DNA from 3 places in the Haliea sp. E17 genome. Region 1 is predicted to be linked to each of the others. Evidence: predicted binding sites of a transcription regulator. Region 1 holds the regulator's gene; each other region holds the start of a gene.
The links. The regulator PhoB, encoded in region 1, activates phosphate uptake and scavenging genes when phosphate is short. The targets are predictions, from matches to a motif close to TGTCATAAANNTGTAACA.
Positions count from the first base shown of each region.

Region 1 (6,940 bases):
CAATACGGCACTCGGCCTCGGCGCCATCTACGGCGGCGCGACAGTCGCCGCGTGGTACCCGATCACGCCGTCCACCTCGGTGGTCGACGCCTTTGAAAAATATGCCAAGCGCCTGCGCATCGACGCCGGCACCGGCCAGCGCAACTACGCTATCGTCCAGGCGGAAGACGAGCTGGCGGCCATCGGCATGGTCATCGGTGCCAGCTGGAACGGCGCGCGGGCCTTCACCGCGACCTCCGGCCCGGGCATCTCGCTGATGAGCGAATTCCTCGGCCTGGCCTATTTCGCGGAGATCCCGACGGTGCTGGTGGACGTGCAGCGCACCGGCCCCTCCACCGGCATGCCGACCCGTACCCAGCAGGGCGATATCCTGTCCTGCGCCTACGCCTCCCACGGGGATACCAAGCACGTGCTGCTGTTCCCCTCCACGCCGAAGGAGTGTTTCGACTTCGGCGCGCTGGCCTTCGACCTGGCCGAGCGCTTGCAGACCCCGATCATCCTGATGACCGACCTCGACCTCGGCATGAACGACAACATGTCCGAGCCGCTGGAGTGGGACGACAGCCGCAAGTACGACCGCGGCAAGGTGGTGACCGCCGAGCAGCTGGAAGAGGGCATCGAGTTCGGCCGCTACCTCGACGTGGACGGCGACGGTATCTGCTACCGCACCTACCCGGGCACCCACCCGACCCGCGGCGCGTTCTTCACCCGCGGCACCTCGCGCGACGAATACGCTGTCTACACCGAGAAAGGCGAGGCCTATGAGTACAACATGCTGCGCCTGATACGCAAATGGGACTCGATGAAGGACCACGTGCCGCGGCCGGAAGTCCTGCGCGCACGGCAGAAAACCGATATCGCGGTGCTGTACTTCGGCACCAGCGAGCAGGCTTCGGTGGAGGCGCTGGATTCGCTGGCGGAGGAGGGCATTCACCTCGACGCGATGCGCGTACGCGCCTTCCCCTTCAACGACGAGGTCGAGCAGTTCCTGCATGCCCACGAGCGGGTCTTCGTGATCGAGCAGAACCGCGACGCGCAGCTGCGTACCCTGTTGATGGCCGAGTTCGAACTGGGCCCGGACAAGCTGAAATCGGTACTGTGCTTCGACGGCACCCCGATCAGCGCGCGCAACATCCGCAAGCAGATCCGCATGCAGTTACCCGATATCGAGGAGGAGCCCCAGGAAGCCGCCCGGGCTGCCGGAGAATAAGACCATGAGCTACCAGTTACCGAAATTCCGCCATCCCGAACTGCCGCGCAATGACCTCGGCTACACCAAGGCCGACTACGAGGGCGCGATATCCACGCTCTGCGCCGGCTGCGGCCATGACTCGATTTCCGGGGCCATCGTCAAGGCTGTCCACGAACTGTCGATCGAGCCGCACAAAATCGCCAAGCTCTCCGGGATCGGCTGTTCGTCCAAGACGCCGACCTATTTCCTCGGCAAGTCCCACGGTTTCAACTCGGTGCACGGACGCATGCCCTCGGTGGTGACCGGTGCGGCCCTGGCCAACCGCGAGCTGCTCTATCTCGGGGTATCCGGCGACGGCGATACCGCTTCGATCGGCATGGGCCAGTTTGCCCACGTGGCGCGCCGCAACCTGAACATGGTGTATATCGTCATGAACAACGGTTGCTACGGCCTGACCAAGGGCCAGGACTCGGCCACCGCCGACGAGGGTTCGGTGAGCAAGAAGGGCGACGCCAATCCCTTTTCCTCCATGGACCTGTGCGCCGCGGCGCTGCAGTTTGGCGCCACTTTCGTCGCCCGCAGCTTTTCCGGCGACAAGACCCAGCTGGTGCCGCTGATCAAGGCAGCGATTTCGCATCGGGGTTTCGCCCTGATCGATGTGGTCTCACCCTGCGTGACCTTCAACAACAACCCCGGTTCCACCAAGAGCTACGAGTTTGTGCGCGATCACATGGAAGCGACGGGTACCGTGGATTTCGTGCCGATGCACAAGGAAATCACCACCGATTACCAGCCCGGCTTCAGCCATGAGGTCACCATGCACGACGGCTCGTCCATCCACCTCTACAAGCTGTCGGAAGAGCTCGATCCCTTCGATCGCACCTCGGCGCTGATGACCATGGAGCGGCACCGCAGTGCCGGCGAGATCCTCACCGGCCTGATTTACATGAACAAGGGTTCCCACGACCTGCACGAGACCCTGGAAACCTCCCGCCGCCCGCTGAACCGGCTGGCGGAAGAGGACCTGTGCCCCGGCAACCAGGTGCTGCGCAATATCAACGCGAGCCTGCGCTGATTACCCGGGAGCGGCCGGCACACTCTCACTCCAAACCGCCGGGTGGCGGTGATGTTGCGCGCAACCCCACAATAACAGCCGCGCAATCACCGCTACCCGGGCAGTAAATTGCCAGATATTGCAGATGAGGCACTTTTGTAATCTGCATGTCATAATTTCATCATGTAATACCTGCACCACAAGCCCATGAGGAAATACTGCAGGCATGCCTGAACGTAGCGTACTGATTGTCGATGATGAATTTGCCATTCGCGATATGTTGCGCATGGCGCTGGAGATCGCCGATTACAACGTCCTGGAGGCGGACAACATCCAGGATGCCTATACCCGTATCGTGGACGACCGCCCGGATATCATCCTGCTGGACTGGATGCTTCCCGGAGGCAGCGGTATCGAACTGCTGCGCCGCCTCAAGCGCGAGGAAACCACCAAGGAAGTGCCGGTCATCATGTTGACCGCGAAGACGGCGGAGGACAATGTCATCCAGGGGCTCGACGTGGGCGCTGATGACTACATCACCAAGCCCTTCGCGCCGCGCGAACTGATCGCCCGGATTCGCGCCCTGTTGCGGCGCTCCACGCCGGGACAGGAGCTGGGGAAACTCGAGGTAAACGGTCTGGTGCTGGACGGTGAAAGCCGGCGGATATTTGTCGCCGACAATCCGGTCGACATGGGGCCCACCGAGTTCAACCTGCTGCAGTTCTTCATGTCTCACCCCGAGCGGGCCTATACCCGGGGGCAGTTGCTCGATCATGTCTGGGGCGCCAATGTCTATGTGGAAGAGCGTACAGTCGACGTGCATATCCGCCGCCTGCGCAAGGCCCTGCAAACCGACGAAGCCGATTACAGCGGCCTCATCCAGACCGTGCGTGGCACCGGTTATCGTTTCTCCGCGCGGGGCCTCTGACCTGGCACAAGGGCTGTCCCGATGAAGTGGTTTTCGTCGCTGGGCCATCTTGTCCTGGTATTGCTGGCTGGTGCGCTGCTCGGCTGGTACCTGGGCAGCGCGGTGGCTGGTGCGCTGGTTGCGGCGGTCCTGATGCTGCTGTTTTCCAGCTACCAGGCCTGGCTGGTGGAACACTGGCTGCGGGATTCCAGCCAGAAGTTGCCGGACGTGCATGGTCACTGGGCGGATATCGTCGGCCATATCTACCGCCAGGAGCGCCACGCCAACACCTCGATCAAACAGCTGCAATCGACGGTCGATTACCTGCTGGATTCCTTTGGCGCCATGCGCGATGGCGTAGTGATGCTGGAGGACGGCGACTCAATTCGCTGGTGTAACGATGCGGCGCGCAAGATACTCGGGTTGCGCTATCCCCAGGATGTCGGGCAGGCGGTGACCAACCTGGTGCGGGCGCCGGACTTCAATGCCTATATCCACGCCGGGGAGTTTCGCGAGCCCCTGACCTTCCAGGTCGGCGGCGAGCACAAGGTCCACCTGATGCTGGTGGCGACGCGCTTTGCCGAGGGCGATACCCTGCTGTTCGTTCGCGATATTTCCGACCGGGTCAACACCGAACGTATGCGCCGGGATTTTGTCGGTAACGTGTCCCACGAACTGCGCACGCCGCTGACGGTGATAACCGGTTACCTCGGGACGCTGCTGACGGACACCAGCAAGTTACCGCCGCCCTATATCAGGGCGCTGGAACAGATGGCGGGGCAGGCGGAGCGTATGGAGAACCTGCTCAAGGACCTGCTCTGGCTGACGCGGATCGAAACCACCGAGCGCGAGGAGAAAAACGAGCAGGTGGATATCGGCAGCCTGCTCTACGAATTGCAGGATGAAATGACCAACCTGCATCCCGATAACCCCCTGCAATTGCAAATCGATTGCAGTGACAGGATCCAGGGCGATTACCGCGAACTCTACAGCGCGGTGTCGAACCTGGTGATAAACGCCTATAAATACGGGCGGGCGGGGCGGCCGGTCCTTGCTACCTGGTCGCGGGAGGGCGATGATTATCGCCTGTCGGTGGTCGATGAAGGCGCCGGGATTGATCCGCTGCACATACCGCGGCTGACCGAGCGCTTCTACCGCGTGGATGACAGCAGGTCTTCCGCGACCGGTGGCACCGGGCTCGGCCTGGCCATCGTCAAGCACGTCGCCGCGGCGCACGCCGGGCGGCTGGAGATCAAGAGCACACTGGGCAAGGGCAGCACGTTCACCCTGGTCTTTCCGGGACGAGCCTGAAGGAGGCGAGACTGATGTTGAAACAGGACGACTACAAGCAGCACATTTCCGAGAAGTTCAACACGGAACTGGAGGAGATCAAGAATCACCTGCTGGAGATGGGTGGCCAGGTGGAGCAGCAACTCAACTCGGCGGTGGAAGCACTGATCACCCGGGACTCGGGTATCGCGGAGGAAATCATCCACCGCGATCACGAGGTCAACCAGATGGAAATGCGCATCGACGACGAGAGCGCCACCATTCTTGCCCGGCGCCAGCCCGCGGCGAGCGACCTGCGCCTGGTCATCACGGTGATCAAGATCAACACCGATATCGAACGCATCGGCGACGAAGCGGTGAAAGTCGCGCGCCAGGCATTGCGACTGGCCGAGGAGAGCGCGTCGCCCTCCAGCTACGTCGAGATCCGCGCCATTGGCAACCACGTGGCCGCGATGCTGCGGCGGGCCCTCGACGCCTTCGCCCGCCTGGATCTCGACCAGGCGGTCAGCGTGGTGAAGGAAGACAACGATGTCGACAAGGAATACGGCAGCGCCATGCGCTCCCTGGTCACCTTCATGATGGAGGACCCGCGGCAGATCGGTTCCATCCTCAACGAGATGTGGGCGCTGCGCAGCCTCGAGCGCATCGGCGACCACGCCGCGAATATCGCCGAGCACGTGATTTACCTGGTACGCGGCCGCGATGTACGCCACCAGAAATCCCTGGAGGATTTCCTCGACAAGGTGAACGAGAAGTGAGGCAGTTGCTCTTTTTGGAAAATTGCCTTTAATTATATAGACTTGGCGCTGTCATATAACGGTAACAATTGCTGACTAGACTGGCCGGCGTCACGGGCTGGAAAAAGCGCCAGCTCACCCACGCCGCAAAATGGGAGCACCCGCAAGTGAAGTTACGACTGACGAGCATGGTGGCATTGGCCGCAATTGCAATTTCCCCACTCACCGTACAGGCACAGGGCCGGGATACCGTGAGTATCGTCGGTTCATCCACGGTGTACCCCTTTGCCACGGTAGTGGCCGAACGCTTCGGCCGCTCCACCAGTTTCAAGACCCCGAAGATTGAGTCCACCGGTTCCGGTGGCGGCCTGAAACTGTTCTGCAAGGGTGTCGGCACCTCCACGCCGGATATCACCAATGCCTCGCGGCGGATCAAGAAAAGCGAATTCGATGACTGCCAGAAGAACGGCGTGCAGGATATCGTCGAAGTGCTGATCGGCTACGACGGTATTGCCGTCGCCAATTCGCGCGAGGCGCCCCAGTACAAACTGAGCCTGAAGGAACTCTATCTCGCCCTGGCCAAGGACGTCCCCGGTGCGGATGGCAAACTGGTGGCCAACCCCTACCAGACCTGGCAGGACATCGATCCCGCGCTGCCCGCGGTGAAGATCGAAGTGCTCGGCCCGCCGCCGACTTCCGGGACCCGTGACGCCTTCGCCGAACTGGCGCTGGGTGGCGGCGCCGCCGCATACCCCGAACTCAAGGCCCTGAAGAAGATCGAGGCCGGCGATCCCGCCGCGCTCAAGGCGGCAATGGCGACACTGGGCCTGCCCGAATCCCTCTACAGCGCCATGGAAACCGGCAAGGGCAAGGCGCCCTCCGGTGAGGACGTGTTCAATGCCATCGCCTATTCCGTGCGCGAGGACGGGGCTTATATCGAGGCCGGTGAAAACGACAACCTGATCGTGCAGAAACTCGAGGCCAATCCCAGCGCTATCGGCATTTTCGGTTACAGCTTCCTCGAGGAAAATTCCGACATGGTGCACGGCTCCATCATCGAGGGCGTCGAACCGGACTTCGATTCCATCGCCGACGGTGAGTACCCGATTTCCCGCCCCCTGTACTTCTACATCAAGGCGGCGCACGTCGGGCGTATCCCCGGTATCAAGGAATTCGCCGAAGAGTTTGTCTCCGACCGCGCGATGGGCGAGGACGGCTACCTCTCCGAGCGCGGCCTGATCCCCCTGTCCGAGGACGCACTGGAGCAGGTACAGGACGATGTCGCCAATCTCAAAGCGCTGGCGATGTAAGCGGGCGATTTAAACCAACCACAACTATGCTGTAACCGGTGCGCCGCCCCTGGCGGCGCCACCAACCTGAAGAGTCCGCTATGCAGACACCCTCGCTTTTGCTTGTCCTGCTCGCCCTGTGTATCGCGAGCTTCGCCTTCGGCAGGCAGCGCTCCCGCCACGTAGCCACGGCCGCCGGCAGTGTGCACAGCCTGCATTCCCTGCCCAAGCATTACGGCCACCTGGCCGCGATGTGGGCCGCCTTGCCGGCGCTGCTAGTGCTGGTGGCCTGGCTCGCGCTGGAAGGCCAGGTGATCCGGGGGCTGGTGGTCGCCGACCTGCCTGCAGACGTCCAGGCGCTGGGCGACAGCCGCCTCGGGCTGTATTACAACCAGATCCTGGCTTACGCGGCGGGCGGCATGGATGCATCGATGATGTCCGCCGACCAACTGGCCGCTGCGCGGGACTATG
Region 1 covers NZ_JBLWFK010000002.1:805,164-812,103, reverse strand. Annotated here, with positions in the region: gene ACNKU3_RS06770 (2-oxoacid:acceptor oxidoreductase subunit alpha) at 1-1,210, shown strand, start outside; gene ACNKU3_RS06765 (2-oxoacid:ferredoxin oxidoreductase subunit beta) at 1,215-2,267, shown strand; gene phoB (phosphate regulon transcriptional regulator PhoB) at 2,473-3,174, shown strand; gene phoR (phosphate regulon sensor histidine kinase PhoR) at 3,196-4,464, shown strand; gene phoU (phosphate signaling complex protein PhoU) at 4,479-5,201, shown strand; gene ACNKU3_RS06745 (substrate-binding domain-containing protein) at 5,369-6,490, shown strand; gene pstC (phosphate ABC transporter permease subunit PstC) at 6,571-6,940, shown strand, end outside.

Region 2 (6,940 bases), on a different contig from region 1:
ATCGCCGTCGAGGTCCTTGCCAACCCTGGCCTCATCCACGGGAAAGGTCGTAATGGCATCGAGCTCTTTCAGGTTGGCCTCGGTCACCGCGAGATTGGCGAGATAGATATCGCGTGAGGGTTTGCCGTCGCTGTCGCTGCGATACTCCGGAGCGAGACGAATCATCACGTCGTCCGTGGAGCCGTTAGTGGGCCAGAATGTGCTGGGGAACGGCTTGTAATTGAACGCGATCCAGTCACTCCCGTCGCGGGCAAAACCCTGATTGTCGAACGCCGCCGCAGCGCCGGCAAGGTTTTCCAGGTCGGGAATCCAACCCTTGAATTCCGCCTCGCGCAGACGCGGGGCGAGTTCGGAATAGTTATCCTGGTTGATCCAGTCCGTAATTTCCGCGTCGGAGATTTTCGCCACCCGCTCGCTGCGGTCCTCGAACAGGTTTTTCCAGTGATTGGTGAGGCCCAGGTCACTGAAGCTGTATGCGACCTGCAGGGCGCCATCACCGAGGGTATTTTCCCGGCCCGGCTGGGGATTCTGGTGGCAGACATAACAGGGGTTGTACTGCCCTTCCGTGCGGGTATAGCACATTGGCGGGATAATCGCTTCGCGATTGTAAGCTGCAGTTACCGGGTGTACGGGAATCGCTGCGGGACGCACTCCTTCATTGTCCTTTAGCAAGGCAAGGTTCTGTTCGTAGTAGGGCACGGACTGTTCCGCTTCGGCCTGGAGCACCGGGGAATAGCCCTGGCTCAACAGCCCGGCTCCGCAAAGAAATAGCAGGGAGATACGTTTGTTCACACTCATTTTCGGGATCCGTAAAACGTGAAAGGCGCCCGCACAAAAGCGTGGGCGCCAGGGAGTGCCGCGCATTCAGCGCGGCGGTATGAAGCCTTGAGAATCAAGCGCCGGAATTACTTGCTCTTTTTCTTGGACTTGTCGTGGTCGCGATTACTCTTGCGCTCGAACTCTCTCGGTTCGTTGACTTCAGAGATATCGAATTTCCACAGGGCGTCACCAAAACCTTCCGGGTATTTGGCCAGGTCGGTGCTGTCCGGGTGCTGGATGGACACCACGAACTCGTCGGGGCTGACCGGGTTGAAGATCATGCCGGTCGCTTCCGCGCCGTCAACCACATGGCTGAGGAAGTGGTCGAGGGATTCGGCGACACCGTCACGATCAGTGTCACGAACAAACCAGATATCGCCGCCACGGTCGCCGCCGTTGGGCTGGTCTTCGATCACGAAGATATTCCCGTACATGTCCTGGGCCAGGTTGTCCGGTGAGTTCAGGATGGCGGTAGTGCCCGGGAAGCCAAGGTTTTTCGGCGTCTCGGCATCGCTGACCAGGACCTGTACCAGCGCCGTGCCGTCGCCGTTTTCGATCACGCTGTACACGGAATGCTCTGAGGTCGCAGCGAAGTAGACCACTGTGTCACCGCTGCGGGTGTAGGACACTTCCATGTCTTCCGGACGGCCGAAGGGGGTACCGTCAAGTTCGTCGGCGGCACAGCGACCGCCGAAGGTGTCGGGGTTACCGCAGTCACTGGAGATGCCGTTTTTCAGCGGGTCAGTGGCAGTGCCGGTAATCTCGATCCAGGTAGCAGCGCCAGTGCGGATATCGGCATTGACTCCGGAGTCCCAGTTCGCGGCCGCATCACCACCATTGGCGATAAAGTCATCCACCTGCAGGACATAGGAGGTGCCGCCCTGAGAGTAATCTTCCGCGTCGTTAAATACGATTTTGTACAATGAACCGGAGTTCCACTCGTCGACGAAGTACAGGGCTCCGCCATCGTGGCTGAAGCGCAGACCCTCATGGGCTACATTGGGAATACCAGTTAATTCACGAATGATTGCGCCATTTTCACTGGCGGCGATCGGGTTCAGTACCTCGATGACACGACCCTGGCCAGCCCACTCTTCAGCCAGCAGCAGGGTGCCGTTAGGGGTAAATGTGGAGGGGTCAAACGCGCCGAAGTCAGTCGGGCTGCCTTCCTCGCCCCAATCACCGCTGAGGCCATTGCCGTCACCGGAGAACAGCATGACAGTGGTATCGGTCATGGTGTCATAGCGGCTCACACCGGCACCCACGGGAGTTTCGTGGGGGATGAAGATGTACTGGCCGGTCGGGTCAAACGCTATCATGTCCCACATGGTTGCACTGGTACCCTGATTCACAACCCGCACCACTGACTGATTAATATCAGCTTCAATCTCACTCATGCTGGTGAGGTTGGTCTGGGACACGCCGGGCGGGGTCTGCCAAGGGTGGTTCAGCTCATTGAAGTGTGACTTCTTGCCGGTGGTACCTTCGACAGTCGCAACGGCTGCAGACTGGGTCAGCGGGTAGAAAAAGATATCGCCCTGCTGGCGGGCATTGTCTGCGGAAACCATCTGGGCATTGGCGAGCAGTACGCCCGCGGCAAGCATACCCTTTGTAAATTTGGACATCAGTGTTCTCTCCTGGATCAGGTGACGTGTGTGTACTGCAATTAGCTTTGCGCGGACCTGGGAAAGTGACGCTTCGGCCCGGCAGTGAAACAAGCGTCGTGCGGCGTAAACGTTACTGAGGGCCTGTTACAGTCCTGCAACGATCAGATGGCGATTGAGTGACAGCTTTGTGACATCCCGCGCCAGCAGCTGCCGGCGCGGGATGCGTTCAGGCCTGGGGAAGGATATTGCTGTTCAGGCGGAACAGGTTGCCGGGATCGTACTGCGCCTTGATCCGCGAGAGCCGGGGGTAGGCGGGCCCGTAGTTGCCGGCGGCGGCCGCACCTTCGAACTCGATATTGTCGTAGTAGCCCCCGGTGAACGGTTCCAACTGGCGGAACCATTCGCGGCAGGTGGCCATGGCCTCCGCGTCCTGCGCCGGGTCGGTCCACGCACCCGCGACAATCATCATGGTCTCCGCCTTGCGGTGGGGAAAAGCTGTGTCCAGCTCGCCAACCCGTTTCACCGCGCCTCCCGCAGTGTGGGTGAAGAAAGCCAGCCGCGGATCCGGCACGAAGCTTTCCAGCATCGCGTCGACCAGTTCCGGGCCAATGGCTTTCACCATGCCGTTCTTGGCATAGGAGCGAATGCCGTGGTGAAAGGTGGCGTCCTCCCAGGTCTGCATGACCTGGTAGTCCTGTACCTTGATGCCATCCTCCATGGGTTTGCCAAACTGGCGCAGGGGAGCCAGTTCTTTCTCCCCCGCCGCGGGGTCGCCGGCGTAGACCACCTCCATCAGGATAAAGGAGGTACCGTCCGGAGTCGTCGCCATGGTCGGCCCGACATAGCAGTCATCGGACAGGCCGAGGTACCAGTCGCGATAGAATGCCAGGACTTCCCGGGCCTGTTCGATGGGCCAGGTGATCGCCCCGGAAAGGACATTGCGGTCGAAGGGATACAGCTGGTAGTCGAAGCGGCTGACCACCCCGAAATTGCCGCCGCCACCGCGCAGGGCCCAGAACAGGTCGGGCTCTTCCTCCGCACTTACCTGGCGCACTACGCCATCGGCAGTCACGACCTCTGCGGCAACCAGGTTGTCGACAGCCAGGCCGTATTTGCGGTTGAGCCGCCCAAAGCCCCCTCCCAGGGTGAAACCACCCACCCCGGTGTGCGACACCACCCCCGCCGTGGTGACCAGCCCTTTGGCCAGGGTCGCGGAATCCAGCTGGCCGAGCAGGGCGCCACCCTGGACACTCGCCCGGCGCGCCAGGGTATCCACCGTGACGGCGTGCATTTCCGCGAGGTCGATCATCAGCCCGCCCTCGCAGACCGACTTGCCGGGCCAGCTGTGCCCGCCGCCCTTGATCGCCAGCAGCAGGCTGCGCTCGCGGGCGAAGGTGATAGCCTTGCTGATATCCGCGCTGTCAGCCACCCGCGCGATCAACGCCGGATGCTTGTCGTGCATCCCGTTCCACAGCTTGCGCGCCACATCGTAATCCGCGTCCCCCGCCATCAGCAGCTCGCCCTGCAGGGCGGCTGCCAGGTCGCGCACGGCGGCGGCCTCGAGCTGGGTCGGCGCGCCGTCCAGGGTGACTGCGGCAATCGCGGTTTGTGCCCTGGCCGCACTGACCCAGGCCAGCGTCGGTGTTACCAACAGGCCGGCGCCGAGCGCGGCCTGGCAAAACTTGCGTCGTTGCATGCTATCCCCCTCCCTGTGGTCATAGCCTCTTAGCAGGATAGACGCTGGGCAGCTACTCGCCAGTCTGCCCGGGCGGGCAGTGAGCAGGCAAAAAAAAGGGGGTGTACCACAGGTACACCCCCTCGGGATGGCGATTGCCGGATCAGTCGGCGGTGTGCTCGGCCTCGGCGGCTTCGCCCTCACCTTCGTCTTCCAGCAGCTCCTTGATGGAGAGCTTGATGCGGCCGCGCTGGTCTACATCCAGCACTTTCACCCGCACTTCCTGGCCTTCGGTCAGGTGGTCGGACACATTTTCCACTCGCTCGTTGGCGATCTGGGAGATGTGCACCAGGCCGTCCTTGCCGGGCAGGATGGTGACGAACGCGCCGAAGTCGACGATACGGGCAACCTTGCCGGTGTAAACCGCGCCGATTTCGGCTTCCGCGGTGATCTCCTGGATCAGTTCCAGCGCCTTGTCGCGGGCGGCGGAATCCTGGCCGAAGATACGCACGGTGCCGTCGTCGTCGATATCGACAGTCGCGCCGGATTCCTCGGTGATGGAGCGAATGGTCGCGCCACCTTTACCGATGATGTCGCGGATCTTGTCGGAATCGATCTTGATGGTCACCATGGAAGGCGCATTCTCGGAGGTCACTTCACGCGGCTGCGCGAGCACCTGGTTCATCTGGCCGAGAATGTGCAGGCGGGCCTGCTGGGCCTGCTCCAGTGCGGTCTCCATGATCTGGGCGGTGATGCCCTCGATCTTGATGTCCATCTGCAGGGCGGTGACGCCCTCGGCGGTACCGGCGACCTTGAAGTCCATGTCGCCGAGGTGGTCTTCGTCACCGAGGATATCGGTGAGGACCGCAAACTGGTTGCCGTCCTTGACCAGGCCCATGGCGATACCGGCAACCGGCGCCTTCAGCGGTACGCCCGCGGCCATCAGTGCCAGCGAGCCGACACAGACGGAAGCCATGGAGCTGGAACCGTTGGATTCGGTGATCTCGGACACCACGCGCACGGTATAGGGAAACTCTTCCTCACCGGGCAGTACCGCGGCCAGGCCGCGGCGGGCCAGGCGGCCGTGGCCGATTTCGCGACGGCTGGTGAAGCCGACACGGCCAGCTTCGCCCACCGAGTAGGGGGGGAAGTTGTAGTGCAGCATGAAGGGATCGCGGCGCTCGCCTTCCAGCGCATCGATGATCTGCGCATCGCGGGTGGAACCCAGCGTTACGGCACCGATGGCCTGGGTTTCGCCGCGGGTAAACAGCGCGGAACCGTGGGCTTTGGCCAGCAGGTCGACTTCACAGGCGATGGCGCGGACGGTGCGGTTGTCGCGGCCGTCGATACGCGGCTCACCGGCCAGGATGCGCTTGCGCACGAGGTTTTTCTCGACCTTCTTGAAGATGCCTTTGACGTCATCTTCGCTGGGGCCACCCTCGACCACCAGTGCGGCCACGGCCGCAGAGCGAATTTCGTCAACGCGCGCGTAGCGGGAGGCCTTCTCGGTAATGCGATAGGCTTCACCGAGATCGGCTTTGACCTGGGCTTCCACGGCAGCCAGCAGCTCTTCGTTGACTGCTTCCGCCTGCCATTCCCAGCGCGGCTTGCCAGCTTCTGCGGCGAGTTCGTTGACCGCCTGGATGACTGCCTGCATTTCCTGGTGAGCGTAGAGCACCGCGCCCAGCATCTGGTCTTCGGTGAGCTCTTTGGCTTCCGACTCCACCATCAGGACCGCGTCGGCGGTACCGGCGACAACCATGTCCAGCTTGGACGCTTTCAGCTGCTCGTAGGTGGGGTTGAGGATGTAACCCTGCGCTTCGCTAAAGCCGACACGGGCGGCGCCGATCGGGCCGTTGAAGGGCACGCCGGAAATCGCCAGGGCTGCGGAGGTGCCGATCATCGCGGGGATATCGGGATCGATTGTCTTGTCCGCTGACATGACGGTACAAACAACCTGTACTTCGTTCATGAAACCGTTGGGGAACAGCGGGCGGATGGGGCGGTCGATCAGGCGCGAGGTCAGGGTTTCTTTCTCGCTGGGACGTGCTTCACGCTTGAAGAAGCCGCCGGGAATCTTGCCTACGGAGTAGGTCTTCTCGATGTAATGGACACCCAGGGGGAAGAAATCCTTGCCTGGCTGCGGGGCCTTTTCGGCCACCACGGTACACAGTACTGAGGTGTTCTCGACGGTCACCAGGACCGAACCGGTCGCCTGACGGGCGATACGGCCGGTTTCCAGGGTGACGGTCTGAGCACCGTACTGGAAAGTTTTAGTTACTGGATTCACTCTTTTTCTCCAATTCTTAAATGACAACCGGGGGACAAGCCCCCGGTATTTCGAGCGATTTAGCGGCGCAGGCCGAGGCGCTTGATCAGATCGGTGTAGCGCGCTGCGTCCTTACGCTTCAGGTAGTCCAGCAACTTGCGGCGCTGGTTTACCATGCGAATCAGACCGCGACGGGAATGGTGATCCCCTTTGTGCTGCTGGAAGTGTCCCTGCAGCTGGTCGATGTTCGCACTCAACAGCGCTACCTGTACTTCGGGAGAGCCGGTATCGCCCTCGCCTTGCTGGTACTCAGTTACAATTGCCGCTTTTTGCTCAGCATTCAAAGCCATTTTTACATTCCTCTTTCGTAATCTGCGTCGGGCTTTTTCACCCGAGGTTAAGAAATGAGCCTGTCCGTGCAGATTAACAGACAGGTTCCAGCCACCTTCCGGCGGCAATTTACCGCGCATCCCTGCGCTATCGGTGTACCGGCCGGCGCGTGCCTGTTACCGGTTGACCACCAATCGACGCGGCGCCACGCGCCCGTCGTCCAATATTTCGCCTACCCCC
Region 2 covers NZ_JBLWFK010000009.1:3,430-10,369, forward strand. Annotated here, with positions in the region: gene ACNKU3_RS19485 (hypothetical protein) at 1-798, opposite strand, end outside; gene ACNKU3_RS19490 (alkaline phosphatase PhoX) at 906-2,444, opposite strand; gene ACNKU3_RS19495 (FAD-binding oxidoreductase) at 2,653-4,122, opposite strand; gene pnp (polyribonucleotide nucleotidyltransferase) at 4,265-6,391, opposite strand; gene rpsO (30S ribosomal protein S15) at 6,451-6,720, opposite strand; gene truB (tRNA pseudouridine(55) synthase TruB) at 6,877-6,940, opposite strand, start outside.
Region 2: the regulator PhoB is predicted to act here: its motif matches at 2,602-2,619, upstream of ACNKU3_RS19490 (alkaline phosphatase PhoX).

Region 3 (6,940 bases), on a different contig from region 1:
TGCAGCAGCTGTACACCGAGTTGCAACGGCCTGTCCTGCGGTGATGACGGTTGCGGCGGCAGCTGTGGCACCTGTGGTGGGGGGACGGAGTGTTCAGGTGGTCTGTGCCTGGCCCCGCCTCCGTAACGTAGCACCGCCATGCGTGCGGGCGACAAGCTGAATCTGCCTGTCGCCCCTCGCGGGGGCGGGCCGCCCCCTAGTCCCGGTACCAGCCCGAAATACTGCGCATGCCGGCTTCGCCAGTACCCGTCTGGCAGCTGATTTTCCCGGAGACCAGGATCTGCTCCCCGTCGCGCCCAACCACCAGCTCGCCAGTGCCCGGCGAACCGTGGCCCCGGTCGCAGCGGGTACCGGAATCGAGGTAGTAGACCTGGGCGCCGTAAACTTGCAGGTCTGCATCGCCGACCAGCGAAAAGTTCACGATGGCATTGGCGCCCATCAGGTTGCTTTTGCGGATATTGCCCATGTTCAGCGGCATGACATTCCTGCCTGACAGCAGCGGCAGTCCCTCGACCTCGATCTGCCAGGTGGGCGGGCCCTCGGCGCCGACGCTGCCTGTTGCGAGAATGCCTCCGAGGAGTGCCAGGTAGGTGATTGATTTCGGTAAAGCCATTGCTAGCATTGCCCCTTCAGGATATCGTCTTTTGCGGTCTCGCCATTGCCGAGACCATCGAGTAACACGCCCACGTTCTCGCCGGACAACGCTGGGTCCGCGCAACCCCCATCGGTCTGTTCAAACTAGACGCCCCGCCCGGGTAGTACAAGTCGCAGGACCCGGGACCTGGTCCCGCGCAGCGCCCCGGTTGATCTGAACCGGGCTTCCCGGCGTACCAAGGTTCTATCCCCGCTGCCGGTGTTTCCTGCCATGCGTTACTTCACGGTTGTTTTCCTCCTGCTCCTGCCGATACTTGCGGCGTGCTCCTCCGTGGAAGTGGAGGATTACGCCAGTAACCAGCCGCTAATGGATCCGCGGACGTTCTTCTCCGGGCCACTGGTCGCACACGGCGTGATCAAGGACCGCAGTGGCAAGGTGTTTCGCCGCTTCACCGCTGACATCCTGGGCCATTGGCAGGGCGAGACGGGGACCCTGGAAGAGGATTTTCGCTTTGCTGACGGGGAAACCGAGCGCCGGGTGTGGACACTGCGCAAACACGCCGACGGCCACTATACGGCCACCGCCGGGGATGTGATCGGGGAGGGCCGTGCCAGTGTGGCGGGCAACGCCATGTTCCTCGACTACGTGCTCCGCGTACCCTGGCGGGATGGCTCGATAGACCTCCACGTGGATGACCGGATGTACCTGGTGAACGAAGACGTGCTCATCAACGAGTCGGTCATGAGCAAGTTCGGTTTCCGGGTCGGGTCGATCCTGCTGACGATAGTCCGGGTTGGGAACAGCTGAGCTGTTTCCGGCTCCGGGCGCCTGACTGCCTTACGCTCGCGACCAGTTTGTGGCAGGATTGCCTCCGCGCGTCGGAAACTTCCCGCGGCGACAGAACAGGGTGACGGCAAGCCGTGGCCCACAATAATAATTTGAAATGTAAAGAAGACTATGAAACCCATCGCATGGCTGGCCCTGCCGGCGTTAACCCTGCTGGCGTCTTCGGGCGCCAGCGCCAGTGAACTCAATGCGGCTGATACCGCCTGGATGCTCACGGCGACCGCTCTCGTACTGTTCATGACCATCCCCGGCCTGTCGCTGTTCTATGCCGGCCTGGTGCGGGTCAAGAACGTACTCTCGGTCCTGATGCAATGTTTTGCGCTGACCTGCCTGATGTCCCTGCTCTGGTTTGCTGTCGGTTACACCATCGCCTTTGGTTCCGACGGGGTGGAGCAGGGCGCCCTGCTGGGCGATTTCGGCAACCTGTTCCTGGCCGGGATCACCATGGACAGCCTCAACGGGGGCATCCCGGCGACGCTATTCGCCATCTTCCAGATGACCTTCGCCATTATCACGCCGGCCCTGATTGTCGGCGGCTTTGCCGAGCGCATGCGCTTCTCCGCGATGCTGCTGTTTTCCGCGATCTGGATGCTCCTCGTGTACGCGCCGGTCTGCCACTGGGTCTGGGGCGGCGGCTGGCTGGGTGACATGGGCCTGCAGGACTTCGCCGGCGGTACCGTGGTGCACGTGACCGCAGCGGTAGCGGCGCTGGTGGCCGCGCTGGTGATGGGCCCGCGGCGCGGTTTCGGCACCGTGGCCATGCCGCCGCACAACCTCACCCTCACGGTCGCGGGTGCGGGCATGCTCTGGGTGGGCTGGTTCGGCTTCAATGCCGGCTCCGCGGTGGCCGCCGACAACAGCGCGGCGATGGCCATGCTGGTGACACACCTGTCCGCCGCCTCCGGTTCCCTGGCCTGGATGGCGATGGAATGGATTCGCCACGGCAAGCCCTCCGTGCTCGGTATCGTTACCGGCATGGTGGCGGGCCTGGGCACGATCACCCCTGCCTCTGGTTCGGTCGGCCCCGCCGCCGCGGTAGTGATCGGGTTGTCAGCCGGTGTCATCTGCTACCTGGCGACCAACTGGATCAAGCTGAAACTGAAAATCGACGACAGCCTCGACGTGTTCCCGGTGCACGGGGTGGGCGGTATCCTGGGTACCCTGCTGGCGGGGGTTTTCTGTTCCACCCAACTGGGCATCTTCAGCGGCAACGGCTTTTCCGCGGGCATCGACAGCATCGGCGGGCAACTGGCGGTACAGGCCACCGGCGTGGCGTCGACCTTTATCTACACCGCGGTGGTGAGCTACATCATCCTGAAGTTTGTCGACGTGGTGGTGGGCCTGCGGGTAGACGCTGACCAGGAAACCCAGGGCCTCGACCTGGTGCTGCACGACGAACGCGGTTACGACCTCTGATCGGGATTTTGGGTATCGTGCCCCTCTGCTGAGGGGCACGATAGTCAGGCAGTTGCTTCCGGCTTACTCGCCCAGCGCCTGTTCCCAGTTGCCCAGGTCCAGGAACAGGGTTTCACCGGTGGCGTCGTCGACGCCGTCGTTGTCGGTGGAGATGAAGAACCGGCCGTCGCTGGTGACCGCCATGCCTTCGAGTTTCTCCGCAGTCCAGATGCTGGCCGCTTCGAGGTCGGGAAGCACATCGCGCAGCAGGGTTTTCCCGATGGTGGCCGGTAAGGGCGCGCCATCTACGTAGGGCGCGAAGGGCGCCGTTGCCAGGTCGATGCCGTAGATGGCTTTCAGTTCGGCATTGGGAGGGGTACTGCTGCCCCAGCCCTTGTCCCGCTCGACCACCGCGAAGCTGCCGTCGGGCAGCAGGGTCAGCTCGGAAAGGCCGATCCAGCCGCCGTTGCCCTCGGCTTCCAGCGGGTAGTGGACGAAGGTCCATTCACCGGTAGCGACCTCGTAGCGGCCGATCTTGGTGTTCACCGTGTCGGTATCACCCTCGTCCGGCCAGGCGCGCTGGATGGCGATATAGATCACTTCGGCACCCGCTGCGCCGGTTACCGCTATACCCTCGATGCCGTTGCTGCGGCGCTCATCCTCCAGGAGAGCTGGCAGCGGAATTTCCTGCTGGACCACACCGTCGGTGCCCACCTTCAGGACCATGTTGGGGCGGCTTCCGGCATTGCCTTCACTGCCCAGCCAGAATGCGCCGTCGGGGCCCTGGGCGATACCTTCGAGGTCGAGGCTGACGGAAGCATCAGTGACCTGCAGGCGGTCGACAATCTTCGCCGGCTTGCCGCTGACGTCGATGGTGTAGATGAAACCTTCCGCCAGGAATGAGTCGCTGACCGCGTAAACCGTGTCGGGGTCTGACGAGTCGCCGACCATACCGGACAGCGCCACCCAGGGAATCGGCGCGTCGCCGACGGTGACGGACTCGATCATCGGGTAGGCCGGTTCACCGGAACCGGCGCGGAACAGGTTGATCATGGTGGGGATGCCCGCGTCGGCCACGTCAGTTTCCGTGGAGGCCAGGAACAGCTTTTTCGGGCCGATGGCTTTCAGGCCTTCCGGCCCGATGCCTGTGGGCAGGATCTGCAGGGGTTCCGGGTAGCCGCTGCTGACGTCGTAGACCCCGACGGCATTGCAGCGCTCGGAACCGACGAACAGCAGGCTGCGGCTGCCGAACTTGCCGGACTCGATACCTTCCGGCTCACAGCCCTTGTTCTCCGAGCGGCCTTCGTTGTAGTGGCCGGCGGAGGCCAGCCAGTGCTCGAAGGATTCGCCCGATTCGAACTGGACCTCACCGTTCTGGTGGAACAGGGTGAAGCTGCGGCTGCCGCCCTCCATCTCGTTTTCGTCTTCGTAATCGCCCTCGTTGGCGGTGGCGAAGACATCGTTGCTGATCCAGGTCACGGAGTCGGGTTCGCGACGTTTTACCAGGGTGCTGTCGAAATTGATCAGGTCTTCTTCTGCGGAATCGACATTATTGATGGTGGTCGAGCCGGCGCTGAAGTGGCTGATGGTCTGGCCGGACACCATGTCGATCACCGCCAGGTAATTGTTTTCCTGGAAGGTGACAACGGCCTCGTTCTGCTTGTTGATGTCGACGAATTCCGGCTCCAGGTCATCGCCGTTGGGGGCGCTGGCCGCGACCGGCGACAGGTCCGCTTCGCGGATTTTCCATTTGCCCGGGTTGCCCTGCATATCGACGATCAGCAGGGTGCCGGTCGGAAGTTGGGGAAGAAGACCGTCGTTGAGGTCTTCGTCGCGCTCGTTTTCCAGGACGATTGCCGCGCGCAGGCCGTTGGGGGCCAGGGCCAGCGAGTCGGGCTGGCCGCCCAGTTCATACTCGGCGACGATCTTGCGGCTGAAGCGGTTGACCACCACCAGCTTGCCGCTCGGCGCGACGTAGCTGGGAGAGGTATTGACGCCGACCAGCGCGTACTTGCCCGCGACAATCACGCTGGTCGGTTCACCGCCAACGGCGACCACGCCATCGGCTTTCGGCTGGGCCGGGTTGGAAATATCGACAAAGCCGATTTCCTCGTTGGGGGAATCGGTATACACCAGCTGCTTGCCATCGGCGGATGCGTCGGTGATTTCGGCAACGCCGGAACCGTTGCCGGCCATCACATCCAGTGTGCTGAGTTTTTTGAATACGGCTGCGCCGAGCCCGCCCGGGGCTGCCTGTGCACCGAGGCTGAGTACAGCCGCGGAGACCGCGGTGGCCAGGGACAGGGTTTTCAGGGAAAACAGCTTCGAATTTGACAGTTTCATTGTTCCTCCAGAGGGGGAGTGCTTCATGGGTTTGTGTGGCCGAAAGCCATTTTTGTTGTGCGCAAATGCCCTAACACGCTAGGGAGGAGGTGTGACGATTTTGTGAAGGCAGTGTGAATATATTTGCCGGAGGGGGGTGGCGCCGGGTTTATGGATAGCTGGATCGGCCAGCGTGCTGTGCCCCTGCGCAAACAAAAACACCCGCCGGAGCGGGTGTTTGTGGCAAGTGCTTGAGTGGGTTATGGGCTATTTACTGTACAGGCAGTCGACAATGCCTGTCGTGTTGCCCACCGGTGCCTTTTTGGCGGTTTCAAACAGGCATTGCGCGTCGTTGTTATCCAGTCGCGGCCCGCCCATGTATTTTTTGCCGTAGGCGGGACCGTAACTATTGACCGATATCACCGGGCCTGTGCCGAGATCGACAGCCTGCGACTGGCTCCAGGGCCCGCCCGAGGCGCCGCCGGACATGCCGCAATTGGGCAATAGCAGTCCGTCGTAACTGCTGCCGGTGACCGGTTCCCCGCAGTACATGAAGTTGGGGTCGTCACTGTAGGAATAGCCCAGGGCGCGGGTGTAGGTGTTCAGGGTCGCGCCGGCGAAGGAGACCTCCATCGGGGTGATGATTTTATCCATCGCGACGTCGCGACCGTCGTTGGAAAAGTACAGGGGATCTGTATTGGTCCCCATGGCGTAGAAGCCGTAATCCCAAGGAATGTTTGCCGGGAATACCGCAGCATCCCAGTCCTTGCTGACCACGCCGAAATCCGCCACCCAGCAGCCTTCGGGGTCGTTGGCGCAGTTGAAATCCGTCCCGGCGCCGCTGGTGCCGGCCTGGTTCGGGATGAAGATGGCGGACCTGGCGAAGGCTTTGGCGACGTCGTCGTAAACGCAGTGGGCAGCGGTGAGGATAATACTGCGGTCGCTGCTGGTTTCGCCATCGTTGACCAGGGTGCCGGAGCAGACGTAGTAGTCTGTGCCCATGACGAACAGGATGCGCCCCGCGGCGGTCTGCACCGTGCCGCCATTGGTCCACTGGGCGTTGACGACATTGTCAAAACCGGAGCCGCCGCTGCCGCCACCGGGTTTGCCACCGCCCTTGCCGCCACCACCGCCCCCTCCCCCGCCTTTGGCCAGGGGTTCCGGCAGGGCGGGTTTGGAGTGGCCGTAGGGGGTCAGTTTGCCGCCCTTGCCGCGCAGGTAGGCCAGGCCGCGCCCGTCCAGGACCAGGTCCCGTGGCTGGGCGGCGGCGATGCGGCTTGCGGTCCAGAAGGCTTTCACGGCTGCCACTTCCCTGGCGCGATCAGCAGCTTGTGGCGCCTGGGCAAATGCGCTGACCGGTAGGGTAACGGCAATGACGCCGGCGATGAGGGTTCTCAGGTAGGGGGTGCTCATATGTTTGTCTCCGTCCCGGTTATTATTCTCCATGGATTGCGTACAGGTAGACGCAAGTCCGCCGAAGGGTGCTTCCTGCACTGGCCGGCTACTGTCTTTATTAGCAGATATCCAATATCGCGACAAGCCGGCGAATAATTGCCCGCCGGCGGCGGGAGCCCGTCCCGCTATTCGCCAGGTTGGCGGTGGCGGCTCGCCACCTGCAATTCCGGTCTGGCGAAGCGTCGATTTTCGGGTAAAATCCGCCCTTTTGCGGACCACGAATCATGGGTAGAGCATACCAGAACCGAAAAGACTCCATGGCCAAGACCTCGGACCAGAAGGCCCGGGTCTACAGCAAACATGCGCGCGTCATCTATGTGACGGCAA
Region 3 covers NZ_JBLWFK010000001.1:568,727-575,666, forward strand. Annotated here, with positions in the region: gene ACNKU3_RS02495 (midcut-by-XrtH protein) at 1-126, shown strand, start outside; gene ACNKU3_RS02500 (hypothetical protein) at 197-613, opposite strand; gene ACNKU3_RS02505 (DUF3833 domain-containing protein) at 866-1,402, shown strand; gene ACNKU3_RS02510 (ammonium transporter) at 1,553-2,857, shown strand; gene ACNKU3_RS02515 (esterase-like activity of phytase family protein) at 2,921-5,179, opposite strand; gene ACNKU3_RS02520 (trypsin-like serine peptidase) at 5,426-6,571, opposite strand; gene ACNKU3_RS02525 (YebC/PmpR family DNA-binding transcriptional regulator) at 6,838-6,940, shown strand, end outside.
Region 3: the regulator PhoB is predicted to act here: its motif matches at 5,270-5,287, upstream of ACNKU3_RS02515 (esterase-like activity of phytase family protein).